DNA from 4 places in the Nocardioides panacisoli genome. Region 3 is predicted to be linked to each of the others. Evidence: predicted binding sites of a transcription regulator. Region 3 holds the regulator's gene; each other region holds the start of a gene.
The links. The regulator HrcA, encoded in region 3, represses chaperone genes, less so after heat shock. The targets are predictions, from matches to a motif close to TTGGCACTCGNNNNNNNCGAGTGCCAA.

Region 1 (4,469 bases), 650 kb from region 3:
ACGGTGTCACCTTCGTACGCCGCCAGCAGCGCCGGCCCGCTCCGATGCTCGACGTCGGCCTGTTCCGCAACCCGGTCTTCAGCGGTGCCCTGACCCTGAACCTGCTCAGCGTGCTGGCGATGGTCGGCTTCGTCTACTTCCTCTCCCAGCACCTCCAGCTCGTGGCCGGGATGTCGCCGGTGCGGGCCGCCGCCCAGATGGTGCCGGGACTGCTGATGACGATCCTCGCCGGCCTTGCGGCGGTCGCCCTGGCACGGCGACTCGGCACCCGGACGGTGGTGACGCTCGGCCTCGCCCTGAGCGGGGCGTGCTACGCACTGGTCGCCGTCGGCGGCCACACCGGGTCGGTGCCCCTCCTCGTCACCGCCTTCGTGCTGCTCGGGGCCGGCGTGGGCATGAGCGAGACCCTGTCGGGCGACCTGGCCCTCGGGGCGGTGCCACCCCACAAGGCCGGCGGTGCCGCGGCGCTGTCGGAGACGGCGTACGAGGTCGGCGCCGTGCTGGGCACGGCGGTGATGGGCAGCCTGCTCAACGCCGCCTACACCCGCGGCCTCGACCTGCCGGCCGGCCTCACGGCCGCGGAGGCCGAGCAGGCCGGGGAGACCCTCGGCGGGGCGCACGGCGTCGCGGCCGAGGCCGCCGCCGACCGGCCCGAGGTCGCCGCGGACCTGCTCGATGCCGCGGCCCACGCCTTCGACGCCGGCGTGACCCTCACCGCCGCCCTCGCGGTGGTCCTGATCGCCGTCGCGACCCGGGTCATCCGTCGCGCCCTGCGGGACGCCTGAGGGCACCGCACACGCAACAGGGCCCCGGCCGAGTCGGCCGGGGCCCTGCTGGTGGTGCGCGGGTGCGCGGGCCTTACATCATGCCCATGCCGCCCATGTCACCCATGCCGCCCATGTCGCCGGCACCGGCGCCCGCGGGCTCCGGCTTGTCGGCGACGACGGCCTCGGTGGTGAGGAACAGCGCGGCGATCGACGCGGCGTTCTGCAGCGCCGAACGCGTCACCTTGGCCGGGTCGATGATGCCCTCGGCGACCATGTCGACGTAGTCACCGGTCGCCGCGTTGAGGCCGTGGCCCGGCTCGAGGTTGCGGACCTTCTCCGCCACGACGCCGCCCTCGAGGCCGGCGTTGATGGCGATCTGCTTCAGCGGCGCCTCGGTGGCGAGCTTGACGATCGCGGCACCGGTGGCCTCGTCGCCGGTCAGGTCCAGCTTGTCGAACGCGCCGACCGAGGCCTGCAGCAGGGCCACGCCGCCGCCGGCGACGATGCCCTCCTCGACGGCCGCCTTCGCGTTGCGCACGGCGTCCTCGATGCGGTGCTTGCGCTCCTTGAGCTCGACCTCGGTGGCCGCGCCGACCTTGATGACGGCCACGCCGCCGGCGAGCTTGGCGAGCCGCTCCTGCAGCTTCTCCCGGTCGTAGTCGGAGTCGGAGGCCTCGATCTCGGCGCGGATCTGGTTGACCCGGCCCTCGATCTGGCCCTGGTCACCGGCGCCCTCGACGATGGTGGTCTCGTCCTTGGTGACGACGACCTTGCGCGCCTGGCCGAGCATCTCGATGCCGGCGCTGTCGAGCTTGAGGCCGACCTCCTCGGAGATGACCTGGCCACCGGTCAGGATCGCGATGTCCTGCAGCATGGCCTTGCGGCGGTCGCCGAAGCCGGGCGCCTTGAGGGCGACGGACTTGAACGTGCCCTTGATCTTGTTCACCACGAGGGTGGAGAGGGCCTCGCCCTCGACGTCCTCGGCGATGATGACCAGCGGCTTGCCCGACTGCATGACCTTCTCCAGCAGCGGCAGCATCTCCTTGACCGAGGAGATCTTGGAGTTCGCGATGAGGATGTAGGGGTCCTCCAGCACGGTCTCCATGCGCTCGGGGTCGGTCACGAAGTAGGCCGAGATGTAGCCCTTGTCGAACCGCATGCCCTCGGTGAGCTCGAGGTCCAGCCCGAAGGTGTTGGACTCCTCGACGGTGATGACGCCTTCCTTGCCGACCTTGTCCATGGCCTCGGCGATGATCTCGCCGACGGTCTCGTCGGCGGCGGAGATGGAGGCGGTGGAGGCGATCTGCTCCTTGGTCTCGATCTCCTTGGCCATGTTGAGGAGGTTCTCCGACACGGCCTCGACGGCAGTCTCGATGCCGCGCTTGAGGCCCATCGGGTTGGCGCCGGCCGCGACGTTGCGCAGGCCCTCGCGGACCATGGCCTGGGCCAGCACGGTGGCGGTCGTCGTACCGTCGCCGGCGACGTCGTCGGTCTTCTTGGCGACCTCCTTGACCAGCTCGGCGCCGATCTTCTCGTAGGCGTCCTCGAGCTCGATCTCCTTGGCGATGGAGACGCCGTCGTTGGTGATCGTGGGGGCGCCCCACTTCTTCTCGAGGACGACGTTGCGGCCCTTGGGGCCGAGGGTGACCTTCACAGCGTCGGCGAGCGTGTTCATCCCGCTCTCGAGGCTGCGCCGGGCCTCCTCGTCGAATGCAATCAGCTTCGGCATAACTCGTGCGATCCTTCGCAGGTGCTCAGTGTGGTCCGGGCCGATGGGCTGCCCGCGACGGCACGACCGCGGCGATCTCGGCGAACCCTGCTCGCCGATGCGCCGGGCCCAACGTCACCGGTCCGGTATTGGCACTCTCATGATATGAGTGCCAATCAATGTTTAGCACTCGCCCCCCGCGAGTGCAAGACCGGCGCGGACGCCCCGGACCTCACCGGGCACCCACCGAGCACCCTCACAGCGAGGTGCGCAGCACCGCGGCCCCGTCGGCGTCGCGCACGACCACGGCGACCACGTCCTCGCGCAGGGCGGCCGACTGCAGGTTGCAGACCAGCTGGTCGGGGCCGGTGCCGATGAACTCCCCTGCCGGGACCAGCTCGCCCGAGGAGGTCCGGAAGGCTGCCCGGAAGACCTTCCCGTCCTCGAAGCCGTCGGCGACCAGCCGCAGCTCCACGCCCCAGGTGTGGTCGACCAGGTCGGCACGGGCGACCTCCACGTCGGCACCGTCCGCGGCGCGCTTGAGCGCGATCGGCTCCAACGGCGCGGCCGCCGGCTCGGGCGCGGTCACCCGACCGACCACCCCGCCGCCGACACCGCCGACCCCGACGGCCACGACCAGCGCGGCCGCCACCAGCAGGCCCGTCCGCCGGCGGCCGCGGCGGGCGCGCAGCTCGTCCTCGACCCGGGCCACGTGCCGGGCCGCCTCGATGCTCTCCCGCTCGGCGGCCACCTCGGACCGGATCAGGTCACCGAGGACCGCCGGAGGGACCGGCGGCGCCGCGAAGGCGTCCGGGTCGACCTGGTCCAGCAGTGGGGCCAGCGGTGCGATGTGCGCGAGGTCCTCCCGGCAGGCCGCGCAGCCGTCCAGGTGGGCGCGCACTCGGTCGACCTCGCTCCCGTCGAGGTGTCCCAACGCGTACGAGCCCAACATCTCCCGCACCTGCTGGTGCGTCCGCTCCTCGTTCACGGGCTCACTCCCATCTCGTCCATCGCCTCCCGCAGGGCGCGCAGGCCGTAGAAGACCCGGCTGCGCAGCGTGCCCACGGGGATGCCCAGCTCGGCGGCCACCTCGGCGTAGGGCCGCTCCCGCAGGTGCGTCTGCACGATCGCCTCCCGGTGGTGGTCGGCGATCCGGCGCAGTGCCTCCTCGACCAGCCACGCCTCGAGCAGCCGGTCGGTCGAGTCGGCCGCGGCGCCGCCGATCGCCTGCGCCGTGGTCGGATCGACCAGGTGCTGCTGCCACGGGCGGACCCCCGCCGCCCGCGCGTGGTCGATCATGGTGTTGCGGGCGATCCCGAACAGCCACACCCGCAGCGTCGCCAACTGCGGATCGTAGCGGTGCGCGTGGCGCCAGGCCTTGAGGAAGGTCTCCTGCGTCACGTCCTGGGCGGCACCGGGGTCCCCGAGGCCGCGCAGCACGAAGCGGTAGACCTCCGCGCCGTAGCGCAGGTAGGCCTCGTGCACCTGGTCCTCGTCGCCCAGTCCGGCGACGGATCGCGCAGGCTCGCCCGAGCCCCCACCTCGCTCGTCCACGCCACTCGCCCCCACGGATCGCAGTCTGCCGGTCACACCAGTCAGTACGGCGAACGCACCGCCGACGTTCACGACATCGGTCGAACCCGTCCGAGGCCGGGTGAACGTGGCCCGGACCACAGCCGTACCCACCGACGAGGCCGTGGGGATCGCCCGCGACCGCAGCGGGCCGCAGCGGTCCGCACCGCCGACGAAAGGGCACGCACATGTCAACCACACCGACCCGTGGGGGCCGGCTGCTGAGCGGGGTGGGCACGGCCGCACTCGCGCTGGGCATCCTCGCCGCAGCTCCCAGCGGCACGGCATCAGCAGCGAGTTCGACCCCGGCCTCCGCCGCGCAGGCACCCGCCAGCAGTGCGGTGGCCGCGGCACCCCGACGCTCGGTGCGCGTCAGCACCGAGTGGCAGCTGCGTCGGGCCGTGGCCCGGGCGAACAACCGC
Region 2 (4,469 bases), 1.4 Mb from region 3:
TCGTGGACCGTACGCCGCTGCTGATCGCCGTGTTCCGGGTCGCCGACCTCGTCGGGCCGGTGTGGGCCGTGCGCCTGCTCGGCGCGCTCGGTGCCGCCCTCACCGTGGTCCTGGTCGCCGCTGCCGCTCGCTCGGTGGCCGGCCCGTCAGCTGCCCGCTGGAGCGCGGTGGTCGTGGCCGCACTGGTGACGACACCGTTCATCGACCCCGTCTCGGTCAACGGCGAGCTCCTCGCCCTCCCGCTGCTGGCGGGCTGCCTGTGGGCGTCGTTGCGCGCCACCGCCACCCACACGACCCACCCGGTGGCGTGGAGCGTGGCCGCGGGCTGCGCCGGCATGCTCGCGGTCGGCATGAAGCAGAACCTGGTCGGCGGCCTGGTCTTCGCCGGCGTCCTGGTGGTCGTCCGTTCCTTCCGCGGCGGGCTGCCACGCCGTGACGGGACGGCCGCGCTGGCGGGCCTGGCCGTCGGCGCCGCGGCACCCGTGGTCGCGCTCGTGGCATGGACAGTCGCGGCAGGTGTCGACCTCGGCACCCTGTGGCACACCGTCTACGGCTTCCGGGCCGAGGCCTCGCGGGTGCTGGAGGACGGTGACCACGGCGCGACGTACCAACGACTGCGGATGCTGCTGGTGGTCGCGGTGGGCTCGGGCATCGCGGCCGTGCTGGTCGGCCTCGCGGTGCAGCTGCCGCGGGCCTGGCGCGCCGACCCGGGAGTGACGGCGGCGACCGCCGCCATGGTCGTGGTCCAGCTCGGTGGACTCGTCGGCGGGGGCAGCTACTGGCGCGACTACCTGTTCCCCCTCGTGCCGACCGTCGGCATGGCGCTGGCACTGCTCAGCCTGCGGCACGGCGGTCGCACCGGGACGAAGACCCGGGCCATCGTGGCGGTCGCGGTCGGCTCGACCGTCGTGGGCTTCGTCGGCTGGACGGTGTCGGCGGACTGGGGCGCCGTGCCCGCGGACGGCGAGCGGCTCGGCCGCACGATCGGCGCCGCCGCCGACCCGGGCGACACCATGGTGGTCTTCGGCGGCCACGCCGAGGTGGCGTACGCCGCGGGGACGACCACGCCCTACCGCCACCTGTGGAGCCTCCCGATGCGCACGCTGGACCCGGAGTACCGCGAGCTCGGCGAGGTGCTGGCCGGGCCCGACGCCCCGGTCTGGTTCGTGCAGTGGTGGTACGTCGGGACGTGGAGCGAGGACGGCGGCCGCCGGATCGCGGAGGCGGTCGGTGACCGCTACGAGCTGCACGCCACGTGCGGGGAGGACAAGGAGGTCTTCCTGCGCCGCGACGTCGAGCGCCCGCCGCTGCCCTGCACGGACTGACCCCGCAACGACGAACGGCCCCGCTCCGGTCGGAGCGGGGCCGTTCGTGACGGAGTGGGACGGCTCAGTGGCCGTGCCCGTGCCCGTGGCCGGCGCCGGCCGGGGCCTGCTCCTCTTCGGGCTTGTCGACGACCAGCGTCTCGGTCGTCAGCAGCATCGCCGCGATCGAGGTGGCGTTGACCAGAGCCGAACGCGTCACCTTGACCGGGTCCAGCACGCCCTGGGCGACCAGGTCGCCGTACTCGCCGGTGGCGGCGTTGTAGCCGTTGCCGACGCCGAGCTCGCGGACCTTGGTCGTGATGACGTAGCCGTTCTCGCCACCGTTCTCGGCGATCCAGCGCAGCGGCTCGTCGACCGCCTTGCGGACCACCCGCACGCCGATGGCCTCGTCACCGGTGTAGCCGAGGTCGTCCTCGAGCACCGCGGCGGCGTGGATCAGCGCGGAGCCACCGCCGGGCACGATGCCCTCCTCGATGGCCGCGCGGGTCGCCGAGACGGCGTCCTCGATGCGGTGCTTCTTCTCCTTCAGCTCCACCTCGGTGGCGGCACCGACCTGGATCACGCAGACACCGCCGGCGAGCTTGGCGAGGCGCTCCTGGAGCTTCTCGCGATCCCAGTCGGAGTCGGAGTTCTCGATCTCGGCCTTGATCTGGTTGACCCGGCCCTCGACCTCGGTCGCGTCGCCGTTGCCGTCCACGATCGTGGTGTTGTCCTTGGTGACCACGACGCGGCGGGCCTGGCCGAGCACCTCGAGCCCGGCGCTCTCCAGCGAGAGGCCGACCTCCGGCGCGATGACCTGACCACCGGTCAGCGTGGCGATGTCCTGCATCATCGCCTTGCGGCGGTCACCGAACGCGGGGCTCTTGACCGCCACGGCATTGAAGGTGCCCTTGATCTTGTTGACCACGAGCGTGGACAGGGCCTCGCCCTCGACGTCCTCGGCGAGGATGAAGAGCGGCTTGCCGGCCTGCATGACCTTCTCCAGCAGCGGCACGAACTCCTGGATCGAGGAGATCTTGCCCTGGTGCAGCAGGATGTAGGGGTCGTCGAGGACGGCCTCCATCCGCTCGGTGTCGGTCACGAAGTACGCCGACAGGTAGCCCTTGTCGAACTGCATGCCCTCGGTGAAGTCGAGCTCGGTGCCCATGGTGCTGGACTCCTCGACGGTGATGACACCGTCCTTGCCGACCTTGTCGAAGGCCTCGGCGAGCAGGGCGCCGATGCGCTCGTCACGGCTGGAGATGGTGCCGACCGACGCCATCTCCTCCTTGGTGTGGACCGGGTTCGCGGCCTCGAGCAGGGAGTCGCTGACCTTCTCGGCGGCGGCGTCCATGCCCCGCTTGAGGGCCATCGGGTTGGCGCCGGCCGCCACGGCACGCAGGCCCTGGTGGACCATCGCCTGGGCGAGCACGGTCGCGGTCGTGGTGCCGTCACCAGCGACGTCGTTGGTCTTGGTGGCGACTTCCTTGGTGAGCTGCGCGCCGAGGTCCTCGAACGGGTCGTCGAGCTCGACGTCGCGAGCCACGGTGACACCGTCGTTGGTGATGGTCGGGGCGCCCCACTGCTTGTCGAGGACGACGTAGCGGCCCTTGGGGCCGAGCGTCACCTTGACGGCGTTGGCAAGGGCGTCGACACCGCGCTCCAGCGCGCGGCGGGCACCCTCGTCGAACTCCAGAATCTTGGGCATTCACTGCTCCTTGTGAAGGGATCGAGTTCTGACGTGCCCGGCGCCCGGCTGGCACGGCGCAATGCCGCCAGCCGGGATGCCGGGTACGTCAGGAGATGACGGCGAGGACGTCGCGGGCGGAGAGGATGAGGTACTCCTCGCCGGCGTACTTGACCTCGGTGCCACCGAACTTGCTGTAGATGACCTTGTCGCCCTCGGCGACGTCGACGGGCACGCGGTTGCCGTTGTCGTCGACACGGCCGGGGCCGACGGCGAGGACCTCGCCCTCCTGCGGCTTCTCCTTGGCGGTGTCGGGAATGACCAGACCGGAGGCGGTGGTCTCCTCCGCCTCGAGGGTCTTGACGACGATCCGGTCCTCGAGCGGCTTGATGTTGATCGACACGGGATCAACCTCCCCTTTCTTGGGATGTTCTCGCTGTGTGTTCCAGCAACGGGTGGAGGGCGAGCCCTCCGAGGTCTGGGCCTGCTGGAGTACGCCGTCGCGGGTGCCGCACTCGTCGCAAGCACTGGCACACTCCACTGGAGAGTGCCAATGCAGAAACTAGCACTCACCCCCAACGAGTGCCAGAGCCGGTCCGGTTCCGGCGTCTGACACGATCGGCGCGTGGATCTCGACAGCTTCCGAGCCCTGCTCACCGACGACGGGCAGGCACTGCTGGCCCGTGCCGCCGACCTCCGCGCGGACGGGGACGAGCTGTCGGTGCAGTCCCGGCTGCGCCGCGAAGCCGACCCGGCCGTGGTGGCGGCAGCGCTCACCCAGCTCGACCTGCGGGAGCGGGCGGTGGCGAAGTTCGGCCCGGACGCCCAGCGGATGTACTTCACCCCCGACGGACTCGAGCAGGCCACGCGCCACACCGTCGCCACGCACCGCGCCGCCCGGCTCCAGGCCTTCGGCACGCGCACCCTCGTCGACCTCGGCTGCGGCATCGGCGGCGACCTGCTCGCCGCGGCACGCGCCGGCGTCGTCGTCGCCGGGGTCGACCAGGACCCGGTGCGGGTCGCGGTCGCCGAGGCCAACCTCGCCGCGCTGGAGCTCCCCGGCGCCGTCCAGGTCGCCGACGCCACCGCGATCGACCACACCGCCTTCGACATCGCGTTCGCCGACCCGGCACGACGCACCGGGGCCGGACGGAGCTTCCGCCCCGAGGACTGGACGCCGCCGTGGACGTGGGTCGAGACCCTGCTGGCCCGCGACGCCTGCGTGAAGGTGGCACCGGGCATCCCCCACGACCTGGTGCCCGACGGCGTCGAGGCCGAATGGGTCAGCGACGGCGGCGAGGTGAAGGAGGCCGCCCTGTGGGCCGGCCGCACCGCGACCTGCGCACGTCGCGCCACCGTGGTGCGCGACGGCGGCCTGGCGACGCTGACCGAGGAGGACGACCCTGGCGCGGAGGTCCGCGAGGTCGGTGCGCACCTCTACGAGCCCGACGGCGCCGTGATCCGCGCCGGCCTGGTGA
Region 3 (4,469 bases):
TCCACCAGCTCGGCATCGTGGCGTCCCTCGACGAAGATCCGGCTCGCGCGGGCGACGCGGGCCTTCGCGCCCTTCACCGCGATCGAGCCACTGGCAGTGCGCTCGGGCCGCGACGGTCCCGCCGGCGCGGGACGTCGCACCGGCGCGGTGAGCACCACCGGCCTGCCCTCGAGCAGGAACCCCGGCCCCAGGGGGAAGGTGCGCCGCTTGCCCCGTCGGTCCTCCAGGGTCAGCGTGTGCAGGTCGCGGTCGACGGCGACGATCTCGCCGCACCAGTCGGTCGTGACCTCCTCGACCACCTCACCGATCTCGGCGGGCGCCTCGGTGGCACGTCCCCGCTTGGGTGCGCGCCAGTCGCCGGACAGGACGTCGGAGCCGTAACGATCTCTCACGAGGGGTGAATCTCCCATCGCGACCGTGCCGATCCCCGCATTTCCCGCGGTGAGTGCCCGATCGATCTCAGGCGAGGGGGAGTCGCTTCTGGTCCCGCCGCAGCTGGCCGTAGCCGCGGCGTACCGCCTCGGCCAGGTGGTCGCGGGGGAACGGCCACTCGCCCTCGGCGAGCGCGCGCTCCGCCGGTACGCCGTTGCCGGCGAGGTCCTGGATCGTCTGGGCCACCGCCCCGACGTCGCCGTGCTGGGCCCCGACGAACGCCTGGTCGACCACGGACCCGTGGCCCGGCACCACGATCGAGTCCGGCGTGAGCAGTCCCAACACGAGGTCGAGCGCGGCGGGCCACTCCAACGGGTGGCAGTCCGGTCCGTACGCCGGCGGGCCCGACTCCTCGACGAGGTCCCCGGTGAAGAGCACCCCGGCGTCGGGGACGCCCACCACCAGGTCGCCGGCGGTGTGGCCCCGGCCCGGGTGGACGAGTTCGACCACCCGGTCACCGAGGTCGAGTGCGCCGACCCCGGAGATCGTTTGGTCCGCGGCGACGACCTCGGTGGCCAGGACCTCGGCGCGGTGCGTGTCGTCGGGGTCGGCGTCGTACGCCGCCTTGCTGCGGTCCCCGGAGGCGACGGTGCGCGCCGCGGCCTCCTCGGTCGCGTGGATGGGCAGGGCGGCGCCGAACGCGTCACGGAAGGTGGCGTTGCCGAAGGTGTGGTCGAAGTGCTCGTGGGTGTTGACGACCGCGGTCACGTCGCCCACGCCCAGGGCGCGGACGTCGTCGACCAGGGTGCGCGCGGCAGTGCCGGAGCCGTGGGTGTCGACGACCACGACGCCGTCACGTCCGACGACCAGGCCCACGTTGAGCGCGAACCATTCCTGGTGGGCGACCCACACGCGGTCGGCGATCTCGGTGAACGGCACGACCCCCACGGTAGTGCCGGGCGTGGTGTCAGCAGAGGCCGGCGTGGAGCTCCTCGCGCAGCAGCTCGCCGAGCTCGGTGGTGGTGGTCGCGGTCCGTGGGAAGCGCAGCTCGCGGCGGTGCGCCCCGGAGTGGTCCACCCAGTGCACCTCGACGCGGTCGGGCGCGAGGCCGCTGAGGCCGACGCCCGCGATCCGGCCGGCCGGCACGGCGGCCGAGGTCGCGACGGCGTGGCGCAGCTCCTCCTGGTGGCACTCGTTGGCGTGCTCCATCGATCGCTGGAGGAATCCGCGGTTGAGGTGCAGGTCGGGGGCGTTGAACGCGGCCAGCGGGACCCGCCGGCGCGACTCGGGCCGGTCCTCGCGGTCCAGCACCACCATCTCGGCGTGCACCGTCACCAGCGTGCGGACCTCCGAGCAGCACGCGCACTCCTCGAGATCGGCGCGCAGTGGCCCGGCGATGGTGAGGACCTCGCCGCGGTCGGGCGAGCCCGGCGCCCCGAGGCCGCTGGCGACGGTGAGCAGTGCGCTGCGTCCCTCGTGGGCGGCCAGCGCGAGTGCGGCGGTGGCGGGGCAGGAGAAGCCGGGGCGGCCGTCGACGTCCTGCATGCGCAGCACGGGTACGGCGCCGGGGTGGTCGGGCTCGATGCCGTCGCTGATGTCCTCGATGCCGTCGACGACGAGTTGCACGTCGGCGGGGCAGGACAGGATGCTGCGCGCGGTGGCCGCGGTCCGGCGGTGTCCGGTGGTCTGGTCGACGGTCACGACGTCCTCCTGACTTGTTTAGGTGAGCCTAACCTACAGTCTCGGGGTCGGGGAAGGTGAGTCGTCCCACGGGCCGCGCGCCGCCGTTCGGGCCGGGGTGGGCCTCGACGGTAGAGTTGGCACTCACCGGTTCGGAGTGCCAGCACGAGGAGGAGCGAGATGCAGGACGATCGCCGACTCGCCGTGCTGCGCGCCATCGTGGAGGACTACGTGGCGACCGAGGAGCCCGTCGGCTCCAAGGCGCTCGTCGAGCGCCACGGTCTCCAGGTCTCGCCGGCCACGATCCGCAACGACATGGCCGCCCTGGAGGAGGACGGGTACCTCGCCCAGCCGCACACCAGCGCGGGGCGCGTGCCGACCGACAAGGGCTACCGGCTCTTCGTCGACCGGCTCACCACCATCAAGCCGATGAGTGGTGCCGAGCGGCGGGCGATCTCCACCTTCCTCGACGGCGCCAACGACCTCGACGACGTGGTGTCGCGCTCGGTGCGGGTGCTCTCGCAGTTGACGCGGCAGGTCGCGGTGGTCCAGTACCCGACGCTGTCCCGGTCCACGGTCCGCCACATCGAGGTGGTGGCGCTGACGCCGTCGCGGCTGCTGCTGGTGGTGATCCTCAGCAACGGTCGCGTGGAGCAGCGCCACGTGGAGCTGGAGACCGACTACGGCGAGGCCGACCTCGCGGTGCTCCGCTCGCGCGTCAACGTCGCGGCGACCGGCAAGCAGATCGTCGAGGCGGTCTCCTCGCTGGACGGCCTGGCCACCGACGACCTGCTCGACGCGGTGTCGAAGGACGTCGCGCTCACCCTGGTCGAGGCGATGAGCGACCACAGCTCCGACGAGCGGTTCGTGGTGGGCGGAACGGCGAACCTCGCCCGGTTCGGCGACAGCTTCGAGACGGCCGTGGCGCCGTTGCTCGAGGCGCTGGAGGAGCAAGTGGTGCTGCTGAAGCTGCTCGGCGAGGCATCCTCCGGCGACGCCGTGACGGTGCGCATCGGCGCCGAGGGACCCTATGAGGAACTTTCCTCGACCAGCGTCGTGGCCACCGGCTACGGACCGCAGTCCGACGCGCTCGCCACGCTGGGCGTGGTCGGGCCGACGCGGATGGACTATCCGACCACCATGGCCGCCGTCCGCGCCGTGGCCCGCTACGTCTCCCGCATCCTCGACGAGGGCTGACCACCGACGCACCGGCCGAGCCAGTCCGGACCAGCCCGGATCCGGCCCCGACAGCACTGACGACACACCAACGGAACCGAAGGAACCCCGTGACCCAGGACCTCTACGAGTTGCTCGGCGTGGACCGCAACGCCGACGAGGACGCCATCAAGAAGGCCTACCGGCGTCAGGCCCGCAAGCTCCACCCGGACGTCAACCCGGACCCGGAGGCGCAGGAGCAGTTCAAGCAGGTGTCGACGGCCTACGAGGTGCTCTCCGACCCCGACAAGCGGGCGGCGTACGACCGGGGCGGTGACCCCTTCGGCGGCGGCAGCAGCTTCGGTCAGGGCCAGGGCTTCTCCTTCACGGACATCATGGACGCCTTCTTCGGCGGAGGTGCTCCCGGCGGCGCGGCCGGCGGCCGTGGCCCCCGCTCCCGCGTACGCCGCGGGCAGGACGCCCTGATCCGGCTCGAGGTCGACCTCGCGGGGGCCGCCTTCGGCGTCTCGCGCGAGATCAAGGTCGACACCGCCATCATGTGCACCGCCTGCAGCGGCGACGGCGCGGCGCCGGGTTCCCGGCCGGTGCCGTGCGAGACCTGCCACGGGCAGGGCGAGGTCGCCCAGGTGCAGCGCTCCTTCCTCGGCGAGATCCGCACGCTGCGGCCGTGCCCGTCGTGCAACGGCTTCGGTACGACGATCCCCGACCCGTGCCGCGAGTGCGCCGGCGACGGTCGGGTGCGGTCCCGGCGCACGCTCACCGTGAAGATCCCCGCCGGCGTGGACACCGGCACCCGGGTCCAGCTCCCCGAGGAGGGCGAGGTCGGCCCCGGCGGCGGCCCGGCCGGTGACCTCTACGTCGAGATCCGCGTCGCCGAGCACGACACCTTCGTGCGCAACGGCAAGGACCTCCACTGCACCGTGACGGTCCCGATGACCGCGGCGGCGCTGGGCACCACGCTCCAGCTGCCGCTGCTCGAGGCCGACCTGGAACCGGCCGAGGACTCCGAGGTGCAGACCAGCATCGAGCTGGAGCTGCCCGCGGGCACCCAGCCGGGCAAGGAGTACGTCCTGCGCGGCCACGGCGTACCCGGCCTGCGCGGGGGCCGGGGCAACCTCGTCGTGACGATCGACGTGGAGACCCCGACCCGCCTCGACGGCCGCCAGACCGAGCTGCTGCGCGAGCTCGCGGCGCTGCGCCACGAGGAGCAGCCCACCGGCAGCGTCGGTCCGGCTCCGCG
Region 4 (4,469 bases), 1.6 Mb from region 3:
AGCCGGCGACGTCCATCGGGCAGTCCGCGTCGACGTTCCGGCAGTGGAGCCCGACCTGCATCCACACGCCGGGGAGCGACACCCCCAGGTGGGGGTCGTTGGCCAGGATCGGGGCACCGGTCTCGCTGCGCTCGCCGCCGATGACCCAGCCGTTGCTGCCCACGCCGTCACCGCGGCCGAGCAGCTCGGGGACCGCGTCGACGACGCCGCTGGTGCGCGCCAGGGCCGCCGCCGCGCCGTCACCGAGGGGCGGCCGCTGCGGCAGGCGGGTGCCGCCGGTGACCGCATCCTGCTCGAAGACGTCGTCGACCACCGCGCCCTGGGTGACGATCGGCTGGTGGGCCTGGAACGGGTAGGAGGGATAGAGGTCCGCGGCGCGACCCTCGCCGACCGCGGCCGTGCTCAGGGCGCGCCCGATCTCGTCGTCCAGGTTGCCCCGCAGGTCCCACGCCATGGCCTTCAGCCACGCCACCGAGTCGACCGCGGTCCAGTCCTCGATGGTGTAGTCGAGGCCGCCGAGCCCCAGCACGGTGTACTCCAGGGAGACCTGCGACGGCGACCGGTCGGAGAGGTAGGCGTTGACGCCCTCCGCATAGGCGTCGAGCAGGTCCCGGGTCTCGGGCTCCAGCAGCGACAGCTCCTGCTCGGCGACCCGGCGCCAACCGAGGGTGCGCACGACCATGTCGCTCTCCAGCCCGGCCTCGCCGAACATCTCCGCGAGGCGGCCGGCGGTGGCGTGGCGACGGACGTCCATCTCGAAGAACCGCTCCTGCGCGTGGACGAAGCCCTGCGCCAGCATCAGGTCGTGCATGGAGTCGGCATAGATCTGCGGGACGCCGTGCTCGTCGCGCACGACGTCCACCTCGCTCTCCAGGCCGCGCGCCTCGAGCGTGCCGGAGGCGTCGGGGAAGGAGCGGCGTACGACGACCACGCCCGCGACGAGCCCGGCGATGATCGCGAGGACCACGACGACGCCGACGTAGGTGCTCCAGCGCACCGGACCCGGCAGCGACCGGAACCGACGGCGAGGTCGAGGGGTCTCGGTGTCTTCAGCCATGGTGGGACCATTGTGCCGTGTCGCGATGCAGCGGCCGCCACCGCCGGAGCGGACCGGAATTCGCTGCTCGCCACCGGTGACCTAAACTGGCACTCAGAGCGGACGAGTGCTAAGTGAGAGTCCGCCCCGATCCACGGAGCTTCGATGCCGACCTACCAGTACGCCTGCACCGCCTGCGACCACGCCTTCGAGGAGGTCCAGAGCTTCTCCGACGACGCCCTGACCGTCTGCCCCGAGTGCGAGGGCCGGCTGCGCAAGGTCTTCAACGCGGTCGGCGTGGTGTTCAAGGGCTCCGGGTTCTACCGCACCGACAGCCGCAAGGGCTCCGGTGAGTCCTCGGGCTCGTCCTCCTCGAGCTCCTCGTCCAGCTCCTCCTCGGAGTCCTCGGGCTCCTCGTCCTCGTCGAGCTCCTCCTCGGGCTCGTCCAACGGCTCGACGAGCAGCTCCTCGGGCGGTTCGGCCGGCAAGTCCGCGGCCTCCTCCGCCGACTGATTCTTCCCGCGCCGGGCGCCCACGTCGGCGTCGGCGGCGGGCCTGTGGATGACGCACGCGGGCCCCGCCGGACCCGCCTAGCGTGCGGGCCATGGATGCGACCACGCCGCCCCTGACCGGCCTGCGCAACCGCGCGATCGGCGTACGCCGCCTCGTGCTGCGGCGACGACGTGCCCTCGCGGTGCTGCTCACCGTGGTCGCCGTCGGGGCCGGCCTCAGCGCCACCGCGCCGCCTGCGCCGGAGACCGTCGCGGTCACGGTCACTGCCGGCCCCCTTCCCGCGGGCACGGTGCTGGCACAGGACGACGTCACCACGGTCCGGATGCCGCCGGCCGCCGCGCCCGCGGCACCCGTGACCGACCCGGTGGGTGCCACACTGGCCGGGCCGATGGGCGCCGGCGAGCCGCTGACCGCCCAGCGCGTGCTCGGATCCGACCTCACCGCCGCGGCGCCGGGACGGACCGCGGTGCCGGTCCGGATCGGCGACGCCGCCCAGGCCGACCTGTTGCGGGTCGGGATGCGCATCGACCTCCTCGCCACGGACCCCCAGCAGGGCACGACGGCGACCGTGGCCACCGATGTCACCGTCCTCGGCCTGCCCGCGGACGCCACCGCGGGCGCTGGCGGCGCGACGGCCGGACGGGTGGTGGTCCTGGGGATGCCCGACGCGGCAGTCGCACCGGTCACCGCCGCCACCGTGGCGAAATACGTGACATTCGCGTGGGTACCGGTCTAAATTTCACCCTGAACGCTCGCGTCCACGTCGAGTGTGTCCTCTCGGAAGCACACAAGGAGACAACTCAATGTCCGGGTTCAAGAACTTCCTGCTCCGCGGCAACCTCATCGAGATCGCCGTCGGCCTGATCATCGCCCTGTCCTTCGCCGAGGTCGTCAACACCTTCGTCGCCTGGCTCACCGCCCAGATGCCGGACAGCGTCGACAACATCTTCAGCAACGACCCCAACAGCTTCGGTGCGTTCCTGAACGCGGTCGTCGCCTTCGTCATCCTCGGCGCCGTCGTCTACTTCCTCATCGTCACGCCCTACACCAAGGCCAAGGAGCGGTTCTTCCCCGAGGAGGCCACCGGCCCGTCCGAGACCGAGCTCCTCATCGAGATCCGCGACGCCCTGAAGTCGCAGCAGGGCTGACCCACTCACCCACGCACACGAGGCCCCCACCGTCGCGGCGGTGGGGGTCTCGTCGTGTGTGGGCGGGGACGGGAGCGATCCCCGGTCGGCCGGGGATCGCCTACCTTGTCGGGCACTGCAACGCTGGACAAGGTGGGCGAACGAAGGACAACCCCACGCCTGCCGGACGCGGTCGTACGACGCGGGTCGGGTCTCAGCCGCCGTGGTGGGGCGGCACCTGGTCCCGGAGCCACTGGTCGCCGGCCGACTCGCGGCGTACGCCGTCACCCGGCTCGCGCTCGTCGCTGGTGGTGTCGGGCAGCACCTCACCGAACACCTCGGCGCGGCGCCGACGCCGCTCCCACTCGCGGTCGTCGCTCATGCGCACAACCCGGCGTCCTGTCGGGCCTCGTCGGAGAGGCCGGAGCCGCCCCCCTGCGAGGGCGAGTCGGTGGGCTCGGTCGACTCGGACTCGGTCGGCTCCGAGGTCTCCGGCGTCGCGGACCCGTTGCCCTGGCCCGAGGCGTTGCCGGGAGCCGAGGTGGAGCCGTCGGGGTTGTCGGCGGCGCTGATGGACTGGTCGAGGAACTCCCCGGGCAGCGAGGAGTCGCGGCGTACGACGCGCCAGAGCCGCTCGACGTCGTCGGTCCACTCGACGCGGCCCGGCTGCGCCGTGGAGTAGACCCACGGGGTGGTCACGAAGCGGATGTTGCCCAGACCCACGCCCTGGAACTCCGCGCCGAGGGCGGCGAGCTTGCTGATGTTCTCGGCGTCGGTCTGCAGCGAGTCGGTGGCGGCGCTGAGGAAGGACACCATCTTGTCGGGGCGCGACAGCATCCCGCCGGAGATGGCCTTGTTCATGGTCGCGGCCATGAACGCCTGCTGCCGCTTGATCCGCTGCGGGTCGCTGCCGTCGCCGCCGGAGACGCCCTTGCGGACGCGGACGTAGGCCAGCGCCTCGTCGCCCTTGATCGAGCGGGTGCCGGCCTCGAGGAAGATGTTGGCCGAGGGGTCCTCGATGTCCTCGGGGATGCACACCTCGACGCCGCCCAGCGCGTCGACCATGCCCTTGAAGCCGGTGAAGTCGACGACGGCGTAGTTGTCGACGCGTACGCCGCTGACCTGCTCGAACTGTTGGATGGTGCAGGCCGGGCCGCCCAGGGAGAAGGCGGCGTTCCAGATGGTCTGCTCCTCGCCGGGGATCTCCTCGCCGTCCTCGCCGTAGCAGGTGGGCCGGTCGACCAGGGTGTCGCGCGGGATGCTGATGCCGTAGGCGCGCTCACGGTCGGCGGAGAGGTGCAGCAGGATCGTGGTGTCCGACCGGGCACCCCCACCCTTGAGGCCGTCGATGTTGTTGGCGCCCTCGCGGCTGTCCGAGCCCATCACCAGCACGTTCAGCGGCCCCTCGGGGCCCTTGGGCGGGCGGTCGGTCAGCTGGCCCGACACCTCGACGACGTCGAGGTTGCCGTTGAGGTGGTTGTAGACCGCGACGACGGTGCCTGCGGTGGCGATGGCCAGCGTCAGTAGCGACGCGCCGATCACCTTCACCACGGTGTGGCGATCGTTGCGGCCCCGCCGCTTGCCCCGGGCCGAGCGCGGTTGACGCGAGCGGAGACTGTGGCCGGTGCGGCGTGCAGCGCGCGCCCCCGCTCCCCGGTTCACGTGCTCGCTCATCTGGTCCCCTGCTCTGTGTCGCCCGGCCGTTCGCGGCACGCGCTTCCTGACCGCTCATTGTGACGGGCGGCGCCAAGGATCGGCGAATCCACCGCGCCCGGGCGGTTTCGCACCGGGCA

Region 1: a site for HrcA is predicted at 2,625-2,651, ahead of groL (chaperonin GroEL). Genes of this name have one in related genera too.
Region 2: a site for HrcA is predicted at 3,554-3,580, ahead of groES (co-chaperone GroES). Genes of this name have one in related genera too.
Region 4: a site for HrcA is predicted at 1,144-1,170, ahead of KUV85_RS10785 (FmdB family zinc ribbon protein). Genes of this name have one in related genera too.

What each region holds. Positions count from the first base shown of each region.
Region 1 is NZ_CP080409.1:3,510,182-3,514,650, reverse strand. Features, by position in the region: gene KUV85_RS17180 (MFS transporter) at 1-785, shown strand, start outside; gene groL (chaperonin GroEL) at 859-2,496, opposite strand; gene KUV85_RS17170 (zf-HC2 domain-containing protein) at 2,732-3,463, opposite strand; gene KUV85_RS17165 (sigma-70 family RNA polymerase sigma factor) at 3,460-4,029, opposite strand; gene KUV85_RS17160 (hypothetical protein) at 4,236-4,469, shown strand, end outside.
Region 2 is NZ_CP080409.1:1,946,779-1,951,247, forward strand. Features, by position in the region: gene KUV85_RS09490 (ArnT family glycosyltransferase) at 1-1,325, shown strand, start outside; gene groL (chaperonin GroEL) at 1,390-3,012, opposite strand; gene groES (co-chaperone GroES) at 3,101-3,394, opposite strand; gene KUV85_RS09505 (THUMP-like domain-containing protein) at 3,617-4,469, shown strand, end outside.
Region 3 is NZ_CP080409.1:591,480-595,948, forward strand. Features, by position in the region: gene KUV85_RS02920 (DUF3097 domain-containing protein) at 1-392, opposite strand, end outside; gene KUV85_RS02925 (MBL fold metallo-hydrolase) at 460-1,311, opposite strand; gene KUV85_RS02930 (hypothetical protein) at 1,340-2,074, opposite strand; gene hrcA (heat-inducible transcriptional repressor HrcA) at 2,234-3,250, shown strand; gene dnaJ (molecular chaperone DnaJ) at 3,340-4,469, shown strand, end outside.
Region 4 is NZ_CP080409.1:2,195,541-2,200,009, forward strand. Features, by position in the region: gene KUV85_RS10780 (penicillin acylase family protein) at 1-1,057, opposite strand, end outside; gene KUV85_RS10785 (FmdB family zinc ribbon protein) at 1,202-1,549, shown strand; gene KUV85_RS10790 (SAF domain-containing protein) at 1,641-2,285, shown strand; gene KUV85_RS10795 (MscL family protein) at 2,353-2,697, shown strand; gene KUV85_RS10800 (hypothetical protein) at 2,891-3,058, opposite strand; gene KUV85_RS10805 (LCP family protein) at 3,055-4,350, opposite strand.